2 linked regions of the Pseudobacteroides sp. genome follow. The protein of the gene in region 1 interacts with the protein of each later gene in a pairwise test. Links are inferred from orthologs where the notes say so. Each region holds a gene or a part of one and is shown in the gene's direction. Other genes may lie near its edges.

The links. The genes of interacting proteins can lie anywhere in the genome.
Region 2: the proteins of rlmN (region 1) and ftsZ interact in binary tests that used the Escherichia coli proteins (3 or more experiments, as listed by UniProt). The link is inferred for Pseudobacteroides sp. from one-to-one orthologs.

What each region holds. Positions count from the first base shown.
Region 1 is NZ_DATCTU010000011.1:46,856-54,841, reverse strand. Bases 2,438-5,338 are described here. They hold rlmN (23S rRNA (adenine(2503)-C(2))-methyltransferase RlmN), read left to right. Parts: upstream 2,438-3,321; coding sequence 3,322-4,356; downstream 4,357-5,338. Other genes in these bases: pknB (Stk1 family PASTA domain-containing Ser/Thr kinase), read left to right, coding at 5,207-5,338; VIO64_RS03270 (Stp1/IreP family PP2C-type Ser/Thr phosphatase), read left to right, coding at 4,420-5,154; rsmB (16S rRNA (cytosine(967)-C(5))-methyltransferase RsmB), read left to right, coding at 2,438-3,320. In the rest of the region: def (peptide deformylase), read left to right, coding at 1-196; fmt (methionyl-tRNA formyltransferase), read left to right, coding at 234-1,166; VIO64_RS03285 (DUF116 domain-containing protein), read left to right, coding at 1,159-1,905; more of rsmB, read left to right, coding at 1,971-2,437; more of pknB, read left to right, coding at 5,339-7,216; rsgA (ribosome small subunit-dependent GTPase A), read left to right, coding at 7,222-7,986.
Region 2 is NZ_DATCTU010000112.1:116,229-121,753, forward strand. What follows is about bases 2,543-5,525. They hold ftsZ (cell division protein FtsZ), read left to right. Parts: upstream 2,543-3,457; coding sequence 3,458-4,594; downstream 4,595-5,525. Other genes in these bases: ftsA (cell division protein FtsA), read left to right, coding at 2,543-3,223; VIO64_RS18320 (glycoside hydrolase family 9 protein), read left to right, coding at 4,841-5,525. Also shown: murA (UDP-N-acetylglucosamine 1-carboxyvinyltransferase), read left to right, coding at 1-620; VIO64_RS18300 (hypothetical protein), read left to right, coding at 682-1,524; VIO64_RS18305 (small basic family protein), read left to right, coding at 1,543-1,890; more of ftsA, read left to right, coding at 1,997-2,542. UniProt on the Escherichia coli protein: Essential cell division protein that forms a contractile ring structure (Z ring) at the future cell division site. The regulation of the ring assembly controls the timing and the location of cell division.

The sequences.
Region 1 (7,986 bases):
CACAAAGGTAACTGTTGAGGCAAAAAACCTGAAAGGTCAGGATATTGTAGTTGAGGGTGAAGGGCTTCTTGCAAGGGCCTTATGCCATGAAATAGATCATTTAAACGGTGTGTTGTTTACCGACAGAGCACAAAAAATCATAAATAAAAGTGATTTGAATAATGAAAGAAGACAGAATCCAAGAAAAATAGATTAGAGAGAAGAATTATTGCAAGAATATAGGAGTGAGAATATTGAAAATAGTCTTCATGGGAACTCCCGAGTTTGCAGTTCCAAGCATCAAAATGCTGGTTGAGAATAATTACAATGTAGTTGCTGCTGTTACACAGCCTGATAAACCTAAGGGCAGGGGCAATAAACTAACACCTCCGCCTGTTAAGGTATATGCACAGGAAAAAGGTATAACTGTGCTGCAGCCTGAAAAGATAAGGACGGGTGAATTTTATAGGCAATTAGAGGCGTTAAATCCGGATTTATTTGTGACTGTAGCATATGGCAGAATTCTGCCCCAGGACATACTTGAGCTTCCGCCATTGGGATGCATAAATGTGCACGGCTCACTGCTTCCTAAATACAGGGGAGCTGCACCGATTCAGTGGTCTGTCATAAATGGGGAGAAGGTAACAGGTATTACTACAATGTTTACCGATATAGGAATGGATACAGGAGACATGCTTCTAAAGCAGGAGGTAGAAATACCTGCACATATGACAGCCGGAGAACTTCACGATTGTCTGTCCATAGTAGGTGCACAGGTGCTGGGTCAAACGCTTGAATGCCTTAAGGCTGGGGCCCTTAAAAGGGAAAAACAGCCGGAAGAGGAAGCCACATATGCACCTATGATGACAAAAGAGACAGGGCTTATCGACTGGACTAAAAGTGCGTGGGAAATACACAATCTGGTAAGGGGGACAAATCCTTGGCCAGGAGCTTATTCGGAGTACTTAGGAGCCAAGCTTAAGGTCTGGAAGACCATGCCTGTGGAAGGAAGTAATGAAGGGCATAAACCGGGTACAATAATAAAAGTTGGTAAGAGTGGTCTGATAGTTGCGTGTGGTGAAGGAATCATTAATGTTCTCGAGATACAGCTAGAGTCAGCCAGAAGAATGACTGTTGAGGAATATCTGTGCGGGCATAGAATAAATGAAGGTGAAGTAATTGGATAAATATTTAAAGAAATTTATACTTTTTTCTATAGCGGTTGTAACTGCATTTTGCCTTATAATTATGGGCATGGCTCTTATTTACCGCAATTTTACTATTTCCAATTATAATTTCATAATACTTTTGGTAATGCTTGGTTTTGGAGCTGTAACTGCCTTATTGATTGTGTCAATTCCAATTATTTTTTCAACCTACAGGACTGGAAGAATAAGGCCTTCTATGGCTGTTTTTGCAAGAAAGAGCCTTAATATTCTATTTCCTCTTATTTCTCTGATGTTAAAACTTCTGAGGAATAATAAGGATGCAATTAGGAGATTTTATATAAATATCAACAATATATTAACGGAGTCAGAAGGTGCAAAGTTTAAGCCCCAGGAGGTGCTTCTGGTTTTGCCCCATTGTCTTCAGAATTTTGAATGCTCCATAAAAATAACTGCTGACATAGGAAACTGTAAAAACTGCGGGTTATGCACAATCGGAGACATAAAAAATATGGCTTATGATATGGGGATAAAGGTAATGGTAGTGACTGGTGGTACAGCTGCAAGAAATATCATTTTACAAGAGAGGCCTAAAGTTGTAATAGCGGTTGCTTGTGAAAGAGACCTTATAAGTGGTATATTTGATGTGAGAAACTTGTGTGTAATAGGTGTAACAAACGAAAGGCCTAACGGCCCATGCAAAGACACCTTTGTTCAAGTTGAAACCCTAAGGAAAAAGATAAACAGCATAATTTTATGATGTAATATTACATAACCTTATTGCCAACAATATATTACAAATTTACAAAAAAGTGAGACAGTTATATGGCTATTGATTTACCAAGAGAAATTGCATTAAAGACAATTTACGACATAAATGAAAAGGGTGCGTATTCTAATATAGCATTAAGCAAACAGCTTGAAAGTAACACGCTTAAAGATGTGGACAGAGCATTTGTTACAGATTTGGTATATGGCACAATAAAATGGAAGCTCACCATTGACTACATAATAAGTAATTTTTCCAGTACCAAGCTAAAGAAGATATCACCCTGGATACTGAATGTACTGAGACTTGGTGTGTACCAGATACTTTATATGGACAGGATTCCCGAGTCTGCAGCTTGCAATGAAAGCGTCAAGCTGTCTAAAAAGTATGGACATGCCGCATCAAGCGGGTTCGTTAATGGCATATTAAGGAATATTGCCAGAAAAAAGAATAGCATATCCTATCCCGACAAACAGAAAGACCCTGTTCTTTATTTGTCTGTTAAATACTCCCATCCTGATTGGCTGGTAAACGAATGGATAAATAACTTTGGTGTAGAGTTTACTGAGAGTTTGCTGATAAGCAACAATGAGGTTCCTGATTTTACCATAAGAGTAAATACACTCAAGACAACCAAAGAAGAACTGATTTCCAATTTTAGAGAGAGCGGTTTAGAAGCATCGGAAGGCCGGGCGGTGGATGAGGCCCTTGTTTTGAAAAATCCAGGATCTTTTTTAAAGCTGGATGTGTATAAAGCTGGACATTTTCAGGTACAGGACGAAAGCTCCATGCTGCCTTCCAAAATACTTGATCCAAAGCCGGGTGAGTTGGTTATAGATGTTTGCAGTGCTCCTGGGGGTAAGACGACGCATATGGCACAGCTAATGAATAATAAAGGAAGTATAATCGCAAGAGACATTCATGAACATAAAATCAGCCTTATAAATGAAGCTTCAGAGCGGCTTGGAATCAGCATTATTAAAGCACAAGTCTATGATGCTTTGATGGTGGATGAAAGCTTGGTGGAAAAGGCTGACAGGGTGCTGGTTGATGCACCGTGCACAGGTTATGGAATAATCAGGAAAAAACCTGATATAAAATGGTCCAGAACCATGTCAGATTTAAAGGAGATAACAGAACTGCAGCTTAAAATATTAAGTGCTGCATCTAAATATGTAAAGCCGGGCGGCTTTATTGTGTACAGTACCTGTACTATTGGAAAGGAAGAAAACAGGGATCTGGTAGAAAGATTCCTGACTAATAATAAAGAATTTGATTTCTGCGGATTTAATGAGCTATTGCCTGAGGTTTTAAGGGAATACTCGGGTAATGGATATATAGAAATATATCCTAATATAAACAAGATAGACGGATTTTTTATTGCAAAGATGAGAAAAAGAGGATAGTATGGAGAAAAAGCAAAACCTAATAGATTTAACAATTGAAGAGCTGGAAGAAGCACTTATTTCAATGGGACAGCCTAAGTACAGGGCAAAACAGATTTTTCAGTGGTCCCAAAAAGGTGTTTTGTCTATAGATGAAATGACAAACATTTCAAAGGATTTAAGGCAATTGCTTAAAGAAAACTTCAGATTTGACAGGCTTAAAATTCGTAACAGGCTGGTGTCAAATATTGACGGTACAATAAAATATGTTTTGGAGTATGCTGATGGAAATGTAATTGAAAGTGTTTTGATGAAGTACAAGCATGGTTATACGGCATGTATTTCTTCCCAGGCCGGGTGTAAAATGGGATGCAAATTTTGTGCATCAACAGGCATTGATTTTGGAAGAAACCTTACAGGCGGTGAAATGGTGGACCAGATTCACACTATAGAAAGGGACCAGGGTGTAAGGGTAGGTAATGTGGTTATTATGGGTATTGGAGAACCCCTTGATAACTATGACAATCTGATTAAGTTTTTAAGGCTTGTAAACCATAAGGATGGTCTCAATATTGGATTAAGACATATATCCGTATCTACCTGCGGCCTTGTGCCTCAAATCATCAATCTGGCTCATGAAAACCTTCCTGTTACACTTTCAATATCTCTGCATGCACCCAATAGTGAAATTAGAGAAAAAATAATGCCTGTAAATAAAGCATATTCTATTGACAAATTGATTGAAGCATGTAAGATATATACAGAGGTAACTGGTAGAAGGATAACATTTGAGTACGCAATGGTATCGGCTCTCAATGATTCGCCTGAAAATGCAAAAGAGCTTTCAAATAGGCTAAGAGGGATGTTATGCCATGTGAACCTAATACCGGTTAATTCGATTGAAGGTAATGAGTTTAAGAGAGCAAGGATGGATAAGATACAAAAATTTAAAAACGTTCTCGAAAAGCATGGGATCGAAACAACTGTAAGGCGAGAATTAGGAAGCGACATTAATGCAGCTTGCGGGCAACTGAGAAAAAGCATAACAGACGATTGAATTTATAGGGGAACAAAGATTACAGTCTATTTTTACAAATTGTCCATACTAAGGAGTGGTTTGGTGAGATTCGGGGTCAGATGTGATAAAGGAAAAGTCAGAGAAATTAATGAAGACAGCTATAATATATTAGCGAGCCTTCCAGGTATTCCTGTTACTTTTATAATTGCAGACGGAATGGGCGGACATAATTCCGGGGAGATTGCAAGTAAGACAGCTGTAGAATCAATAAGTAAAAATATATCTGAAAATCCTGATATCTTTAAAGAGGGAGAGGATGTCGAAAAAGCCATCAAATCTGTTATAGAAAAGGCTAATGTAGATGTCTTTAAAAAATCTCTTGAAAATGAAACGGATTCCGGTATGGGCACCACCCTTATAGCGGCAGTAGTTGTAAACAGAAGGCTGTATATAGGACATGTTGGAGACAGCAGAGTATACTTGATTCGAGATAATAAAATGGAAAAGCTTACTATAGATCACTCATATATTGAAGAATTAGTCAGAAATGGTACACTTACTAAAGAGGAAGCGGAAAAGCATCCCAATAAAAACCTCATTACAAGAGCTTTAGGTTGCGGAGAAGTGTTAGAAGTTGATACTTATACATATGATATACAAGAAAATGATGTAGTTTTGATGTGCACGGACGGTTTAACCAATATGTTAAATGAAGAGAGAATATTGGAAGTAGTAAATAATTATGATGATTTAGATCTTGCCTGCGAGAAGTTAATAGGGGATTCCAACGAAATGGGTGGAGAGGATAACATAACTGTTATAATTTTCAAAGAATAAGGAAAGAATCAAGATAAAAGTGTTATAGAGTGAGGAATAAGGAGGATTGATTGTGGAAGGTCAAATTCTTGGAAACAGGTATGAATTGATTGAGAAAATAGGTGGGGGCGGAATGGCCCTTGTATATAAAGCAAAATGCAGTTTGCTTAATAGATTTGTTGCGGTTAAGATATTAAGACAGGAGTTTACAAATGACCAGGAGTTCGTAAAAAGATTCAGAATCGAAGCACAATCTGCGGCAAGCCTGTCATACCCAAATATAGTTTCAATATATGATGTGGGACAGGATGGCAATATACATTATATAGTCATGGAGTATATTGAGGGAGTTACTCTTAAAGACTACATTGAAGAAAAGGGTGCGTTGGATTGGAAGGAAGCTGTCAATATAGAGGTGCAGATATGCTCTGCGATTGAACATGCACATAAAAAGCGTATAGTACATAGGGATATCAAACCCCATAACATACTTATTACAAAGGATGGAATTGTTAAAGTAACAGACTTTGGTATTGCCAGAGCGGTATCGTCATCAACTATAACAATGGTTGGAAGTACCATAGGGTCTGTGCATTATTTTTCACCGGAGCAGGCCAGAGGTGGGTTTACCGATGAAAAATCGGATTTATATTCTCTCGGAATAGCACTTTATGAAATGGTTACCGGAAAGGTTCCTTTTGAGGGTGAAACTCCGGTTGCGGTTGCACTGAAGCATTTGCAGGAAATGCCGGAGGAGCCCATCAACATAAAAAGTGATCTTCCAAAAGGTGTAAACAGCATAATAATGAAAGCTATACAAAAGGAGCAGAGCAACAGGTACAGCACGGCCACCGAGATGCTTGACGATTTGAGAATGGTCCTAAAAGATCCCTCCAGCGAGCCTTCGACAAAAATAGATATAGATAGCTCACCGACAAGAAGGATTCAAATTGTACAGTCAGATAAGCCCATTGAAAACCCTGTGAAAGAAGCTCCTGTAAAACAAAATCAAGAGGAAGCGATTGATGATATGAAAAATAAAAAGAAGGACAGGATTACATGGATACTAGCTTTAGCGGCATCAATGCTAATAATTGGGTTGCTTGTTTTTACAGCATTTAAGTTTATTGTTCCGGGAATAATGCCTGCACCAAAATCAGATTTTGTACTGGAAAACTATGTCGGAAAAAATATTGACGATATCAAACAGGCACTTGAAAGCGAAGGCATAACCGTTGTCGTTGAAAGGAAGAATGACAAGGATGCCGAAAAGGATACCATTACCTCACAAAAGCCAAAGGAAGGAACCAAAATCAAGCCTGACCCGTATAATCCGGTAACCTTTTCTGTCAGCAATGGTCCGGAAATGGTGAGGATACCTGATCTAAGCAAGAAATCTTCAAGGGAAGCCCAGAAAATGTTGGAAGACATTAGCCTGACAGCCAGAGTGGAAGACGAATACAGCGATGTAATAACAAATGGATTGGTTATTAGAACTGAGCCCGGTGTTAATGAAGAAATTTCTCCAGGCTCAACTGTGACAATATACCTTAGCAAGGGGCCTGAGATAATCCAAACAGTCGTACCAAACCTCATAGGACTTACAAGGGTAGAGGCACAAAGGTCTCTTGCTCAGAATAAGCTTACCCTTGGAAGAGTATTGCCTGAGGACAGTGCAAACCATATAGACAGGATCGTAAATCAGGATCCTGCCCCTAATACTACTGTAACTGAGATGTCGGCTGTTAATATAACCCTTGATACTGTAAAAATCACTGAGGTTCCTAACCAAAATGCTACACCAAATGGGACACAAACTCCTACGCCTGCAAAGACTAAGGATATCCCTGTGAAGATTCCTCTGGCCAATGCGGATACATTTGGTGATACTGTAAGGGTTCTTATTGAAATGACACCTAGTGATACTGGAAAAAGTACTGTAATAATGGATGGTACAGCAAACAAACAGGATTTTCCATTAAGTGTTACAGTGCCTGTGCCTGAAAATGGAAGTACAAATATTAAAGTATATGTTGATAATAAGCCTAATTCAGATATGAACGTTGATTATTCCGGGAGGTAGGTAAGTTGCCTTTAGGTGTTGTAATGAAGGGGATAGGGGGATTTTATTATATAAAATCCCCCTCCTATGGCATAGTTGAATGCAAGGCGAGAGGGATTTTCAGAAAAGACGATATTATACCCTTGCCTGGAGACAAGGTTTCTTTTTCAATAGTTGATACAGATAAGAATACAGGGCTCATTGAGGAAATTTTGCCACGGACCTCGGAGCTTGTCAGGCCAGCTGTAGCAAATGTTACTCAGCTTGTAGTTGTTGTAGCAATCAAATCACCGCAGCCAGATTTCTTATTATTGGATAAAATGCTTATTACTGCAAGTATCAAGGATATAAAACCTGTTATTTTGATTAATAAAATCGATAAAAGTACTGAAGAGGATGTTGAAAAAGTAAAAAAAGCATATGAAAATACTGGCTACAAGATGTTCTTTTTAAGTGCCAAGACTCATGAAGGGTTTGATGAGCTAATGGATATTCTAAAGGATAAAATAACGGTTTTTGCAGGCCAATCGGGAGTCGGCAAGTCAACAATTCTAAACCGATTAGCGGGATCTGTACTCATGGAGACCGGTGAGGTCAGCGACAAAATTGAAAGAGGAAGGCATACTACAAGGCATGCGGAGCTTTTTGATCTTCCAAACGGAGGACTTGTGGTAGATACTCCGGGATTCAGTTCTTTCGAGCTTGCAGGAGTTGAGCTTAATGACCTTGAGCTTCATTATCCGGAGTTTGAAAATCATTTGGGAAGATGCAGATTCAATGGTTGCAGCCAC
Region 2 (5,525 bases), on another replicon or contig:
TTTCAGGTAGTAATACCAAGCTGAGGAGTATAGTACATAATGTCATTCCCGATAGGATTGTTGCAGGTACATACATGGTGGCTTCGGCAATAACAGGCGGGGATATAGTCTTAAAGAACGTGGTTCCTGAGCACATAAACTCAATGATATCCAACTTGAGGGATTGTGGCTGCAGTGTAAATGTAAAAAGAAATCTGATCAGAATCAGCGGGCCCACCAGGCCAAGGTCTATAGACATAATAAGAACATTGCCTTACCCGGGATTTCCTACCGATATGCAGGCACAAATGGTTTCTCTTCTTTCTATAGCTAGAGGTGAAAGCATAATTGTAGAAACGGTTTTCGAAAACAGGTATAAACATGTTGAGGAACTTATCAGAATGGGGGCAAATATAAAGGTAGAGGGAAGAATAGCAGTTATAAAAGGTGTGAAAAGGCTTATAGGAGCCAATATAACCTCAAAGGATTTAAGAGGCGGTGCGGCACTGGTATTAGCAGGTCTTGTAGCAGAGGGTGAAACAAGGGTGGATGGTCTCAAGCATATAGACAGAGGATATGAGGATATTGAAGGAAAGCTCAGAGGAGTTGGAGCATCCGTAGTTAGGATTGATGAGGAATAATTATATTAGAGAATACTATTTCTATTAAAAGTATATAATTATGCAGTAAGGGGTAGGAACTTTGAAACTACGAAGGATTAAAAAAGACAGTGGGCTTGATAATAAGAAACAAAAGAAAATCAAAAAGAATAACAAGAAAAGGATAAAGGCAATCAGAAGAACTGTTCTTTTTGTTCTCTTTATAGTATCTTTAGTACTGTTCGCTTTATCTCCTTTATTCAATATAACAGCAATAGAGGTTTATGGAAACCACGTTATAAATTCCGAAGCCCTTATATCTGTTGCAAAAATTCAGGTAGGAAGCAATGGTTTTAAGAAGGTCGGAAACAGTTTAAAGAATTATTTTTTCTTTAGATATGGAAAAGAAGAAAATAGTATTATAAAAAGCTTCTCGTATGCAAAGAAGGCAAAGGTTATGTTTTGCCTTCCTAATACTGTCAGAATAGAAATAGAAGAAAGATGTCCCATGTTTTATATAAGCCGAAATGGATTGTTTTTGCTTATAGATGAAGATGGGCATGTTCTTGAGGAGTCGGATAAGCCGTTTAAAAGTGTTATTTATGTAGAAGGAGTAGCATTTAAAGCCCATAAGTTAGGACAAGCCTTAAAGGCGGAGGATCCTGATTACATTAAATATATAAAAAGACTGCAGGAAGAAATACCAAAGTATGATGAAAATAATAACGTTAAGATGAATCCTCTTATTACAAAAATTGATGTAGGTGATCCCTTCAGAATTAAAGTAGAGCTTGACAACAGAATTTTAGCTGACCTTGGTGATCTTGAAGATATTGGTTACAGATTGGATTTTATAAGGGATATATATTTTAACAAACTTAAAAAAACAGATAAAGGATATCTGGAATATAATGATGATCGGAAGTATAATTTTAAGATGAAATAAAAAACAAGGAGGAAAAATATGCTGCCACTTATTGGTATATTAGCAGGGATAATAATAGGAGTTTTTGTGCCGTTTCAAATTCCTTACCAGTATTCGACATATGTTGCTGTGGCTATATTAGCAGCACTGGATTCTGTATTTGGAGGGATTGCTGCATCTATGCAAGGCAAATTTGACATGAAGGTTTTTCTTTCGGGCTTCTTCATGAATGCACTATTGGCAGCTGCATTGGCATATATTGGAGATCAGCTTGGCATTCAGATTTACTTAGCAGCAATATTCGCATTTGGTAACAGATTATTTTTAAATTTTGCAATTATTCGCAGAATTCTATTGAATAAATATTCAAAAAAAGATAATATATAAAATGAATTAATTTTATTTCTTTGACATTTCCATTTAGTATCTAGATTATTATAAGGTGCAGCTTTAAAATAACTGTTCTTTTTATTATTATAGGAGGTTTTCATAAGTGGGAAACATTATCGTTGGCATAGATATCGGCACTTCGAAGGTGAGTACTGTTATTGGCCAGGTTGGCAAAACAGGTGAATTGGAAGTTTTTGGCCACGGAATGGAGCAATGTAATGGCGTTAAAAAAGGTGTTATTGTTGATATAGAAAGCACATGTTCCAGTATCAGATCAGCAGTTCAGAAGGCAGAAGCAGCAGCAGGTCTTAAAATCAGTTCTGCGTATGTAAGCATCAACGGTGTACATACTTCAATAATTAAAAGCAGGGGAAGACTTGCCATATCAAATGATAACCGTGAGATAACTGGTAAAGATGTGGACAAGGTCCTTCATGCTGCAAGAAGTATAAATATCTCTGATGACAGAGAAATTATCGATATTATTCCCCAGCAGTTTATTGTTGACGGTTATGATGAGATTATCGATCCTGTAGGAATGGCCGGTCTCTCCCTTGAAGTGGATGCTGACATTATTACAGGCAAAATAACTTCTGTCCAGAATATTGTCAAGAGTATGGAAAGGGCAAACCTGAAGACAGACGGCCTTATTGTAGAAGCTCTCGCAACCAGTCAATTAGCTCCCACACAGGATGAGAAGGAAATGGGAGTTATTCTTATTGATATAGGAGGAGGGATTACCGATATATCTGTCTTTAAGAACAAGAACATGATTTTCAATGAATGTATAACGGTTGGCGGGGATCATATTACCAATGATGTGGCAATCGGGCTTAAAATCCCATATTCCGAAGCTGAAAAGTTAAAAAGGGAATTTGAGCTGGCCCTCATTTCTCTTATTAAAAATGACCAGGAAGTTACTGTTATAGATATTGATGAAAATAAAAAGAAAAACGTTAAGGTTTCTGAAATAGTAGAAATAATAGAAGCAAGAGTTTTTGAGATATTCTCTTTGTGCAAGGAATTGCTTGAAAAACGTCAGATTAAAGGAGAATTTCCTGCAGGAATTGTTCTTACTGGTGGAGGTATATCCTATGTAGACGGAGGAAGGGAGCTGGCTAATGAAGTTTTCGGTTTGCCGGCAAGAGTTGCATCGCAAAAGTCTGATACCGTTTCAAAGATTGAATACTATACTGCAGCAGGGATTGTAAAATATGTAGGTTCCCACAGCAAAGGAAATGCATATGGCAGTGAGGTAAAGCACCATAAGCAGAAACCCCAGAAAAAGGAACAAAATGTTATAAAAAGAATTTTAAAATTTTTTACATGAATATTATAACAAATGAGTTCTTATTTACGATATACATTATAGAAAAATTGTTATATAATATAAAAATAAAAATGCTTATATTGCGTTAAGCCCAATAATGAGTTATTATTATTTTGTATGATTTCATGATTTATATTAATCGACGAAAAATTACATTTAAATGATATAGATAAGTTTATTGTTTCTTACTAGTTCTTATTTATTAACCAATGAAAAAAGAAGGGGGACTTAAAGTTGCTGGAGTTTGATATTGATCTCGAACAATTTGCTCAGATAAAAGTTATTGGAGTAGGTGGTGGAGGAAATAATGCTGTAAACAGGATGATAACTGCCGGACTCCGTGGGGTTGAGTTTTATTCAATTAATACAGACAAGCAGGCATTGTTTTTGTCAAAATCAAATACAAAAATTCAGATTGGAGATAAACTGACAAAGGGCTTGGGTGCAGGTGCCAATCCTGAAATCGGTGAAAAGGCAGCAAATGAGAGCAAGGATGAAATTGCTCAAGCTATAAAAGGTGCGGATATGGTATTCGTTACAGCCGGTATGGGTGGCGGAACAGGTACAGGAGCGGCACCTGTGGTAGCTCAGATTGCCAAGGAAATGGGAATTTTGACAGTTGGTGTTGTTACAAAGCCTTTTATGTTTGAAGGAAGAAAAAGAATGCAGCATGCTGAAAGGGGGATTGAAACCCTCAAATCTACAGTGGATACTCTGGTTACCATTCCAAATGACAGACTTTTGCAGGTAGCTGAGAAGAAGACATCCATAGTAGATGCATTCAGAATTGCTGATGATGTTTTGAGACAGGGTGTGCAGGGTATATCCGACCTTATTGCCGTACCGGGTCTTGTTAATCTTGACTTTGCCGATGTTAAGACAATTATGTTCAACACAGGTATAGCACATATGGGTATCGGTAGGGCAGCAGGTGAAAACAGGGCTGAGGAAGCAGCAAGGCAAGCCATTCATAGTCCTCTGTTGGAAACATCCATAGATGGAGCACGCGGGGTTCTTCTTAATATTACAGGTGGTGCCGATCTTGGGCTGTTTGAAGTAAATACTGCAGCAGAGTTGGTTCAGCAGTCTGCTGACCCTGATGCTAATATTATATTCGGTGCTGTTATTGATGAAAACCTGAAGGATGAGATTCTTATAACTGTGATTGCTACAGGGTTTGACAAGGGGCCTATTGTTAAAAAGATGGAAAAGCCTTCTTTTGACAGAAGCTCAGAAAGACAGCAGGAAAGAAATGTGGCTAATCCGCCTGCAAACGAAAAGCAACAGCCTGCAGCTAGCAATTATAACAATTCAAGTCAGAGTGATGAGCTTGATATTCCTACTTTCTTAAGAAGGAATAGATTTAAATAATAGCTTTCAATAAGATATAACGATCAAAATAGTGCAAGATTCTAAGAACTGAGGGCTTATATGCTTCTCAGTTCTTTTTATTAGTTGTCGTGATTTTTATAGATAAATGTAAGAATTAGGACAATTATTATTAATTAAAGCCAATCACAGCAATTGACTCTTAGGATTAATAAACATATGATTAGATTAAGTATGTAAAATTATATTTTGCAAATATTTAAATAATTTTAGGGGGAGCAAATTTATATGGCGAAGAAAGTTTTTTTAAAGAAAAGCTTAGTTGCACTTCTTAGTCTCAGTTTTTTGATAAGTTCAGTAATCTGCATTCCATTAAGGGCTAATGCTGTACCCGAGTACAACTTTGCGAAGGCTCTTCAGCTTTCACTTTATTTCTATGATGCAAATAAATGTGGGCCAGGTATAACAGGTGGTCGTCTCGAATGGCGTGGAGATTGTCATGTGGAGGATAAGGAGTTACCGTTGATTCCCTTGACAGAAAGTTTTAGGGGAACAAACTTGTCTCAAAGCTTTATAGACAAATATAGGTCAATACTCGATCCCGATGGGAACGGCTCATTGGATTTGAGCGGTGGTATGCATGATGCTGGAGATCACGTTAAGTTCGGTCTTCCACAAACTTATGCAGCCTCAACTGTAGGTTGGGGGTATTACGAGTTTCGAGACGCATATATAAAAATTGGTGAAAAAGCACATATTGAAGATATACTCAGATGGTTTAACGATTATTTACTTAGATCCACATTCAGGGACAAAGACGGTAATGTTATCGCTTTCTGTTATGTGGTAGGAGAAGGTGATATAGACCATGACTGGTGGAATCCGCCGGAACTTCAAAACTCAAAAATGATTAAGGACTTTGAAAGACCTGCATATTTTGCTACTTCTGAGAAACCTGCGAGTGACCAATGTG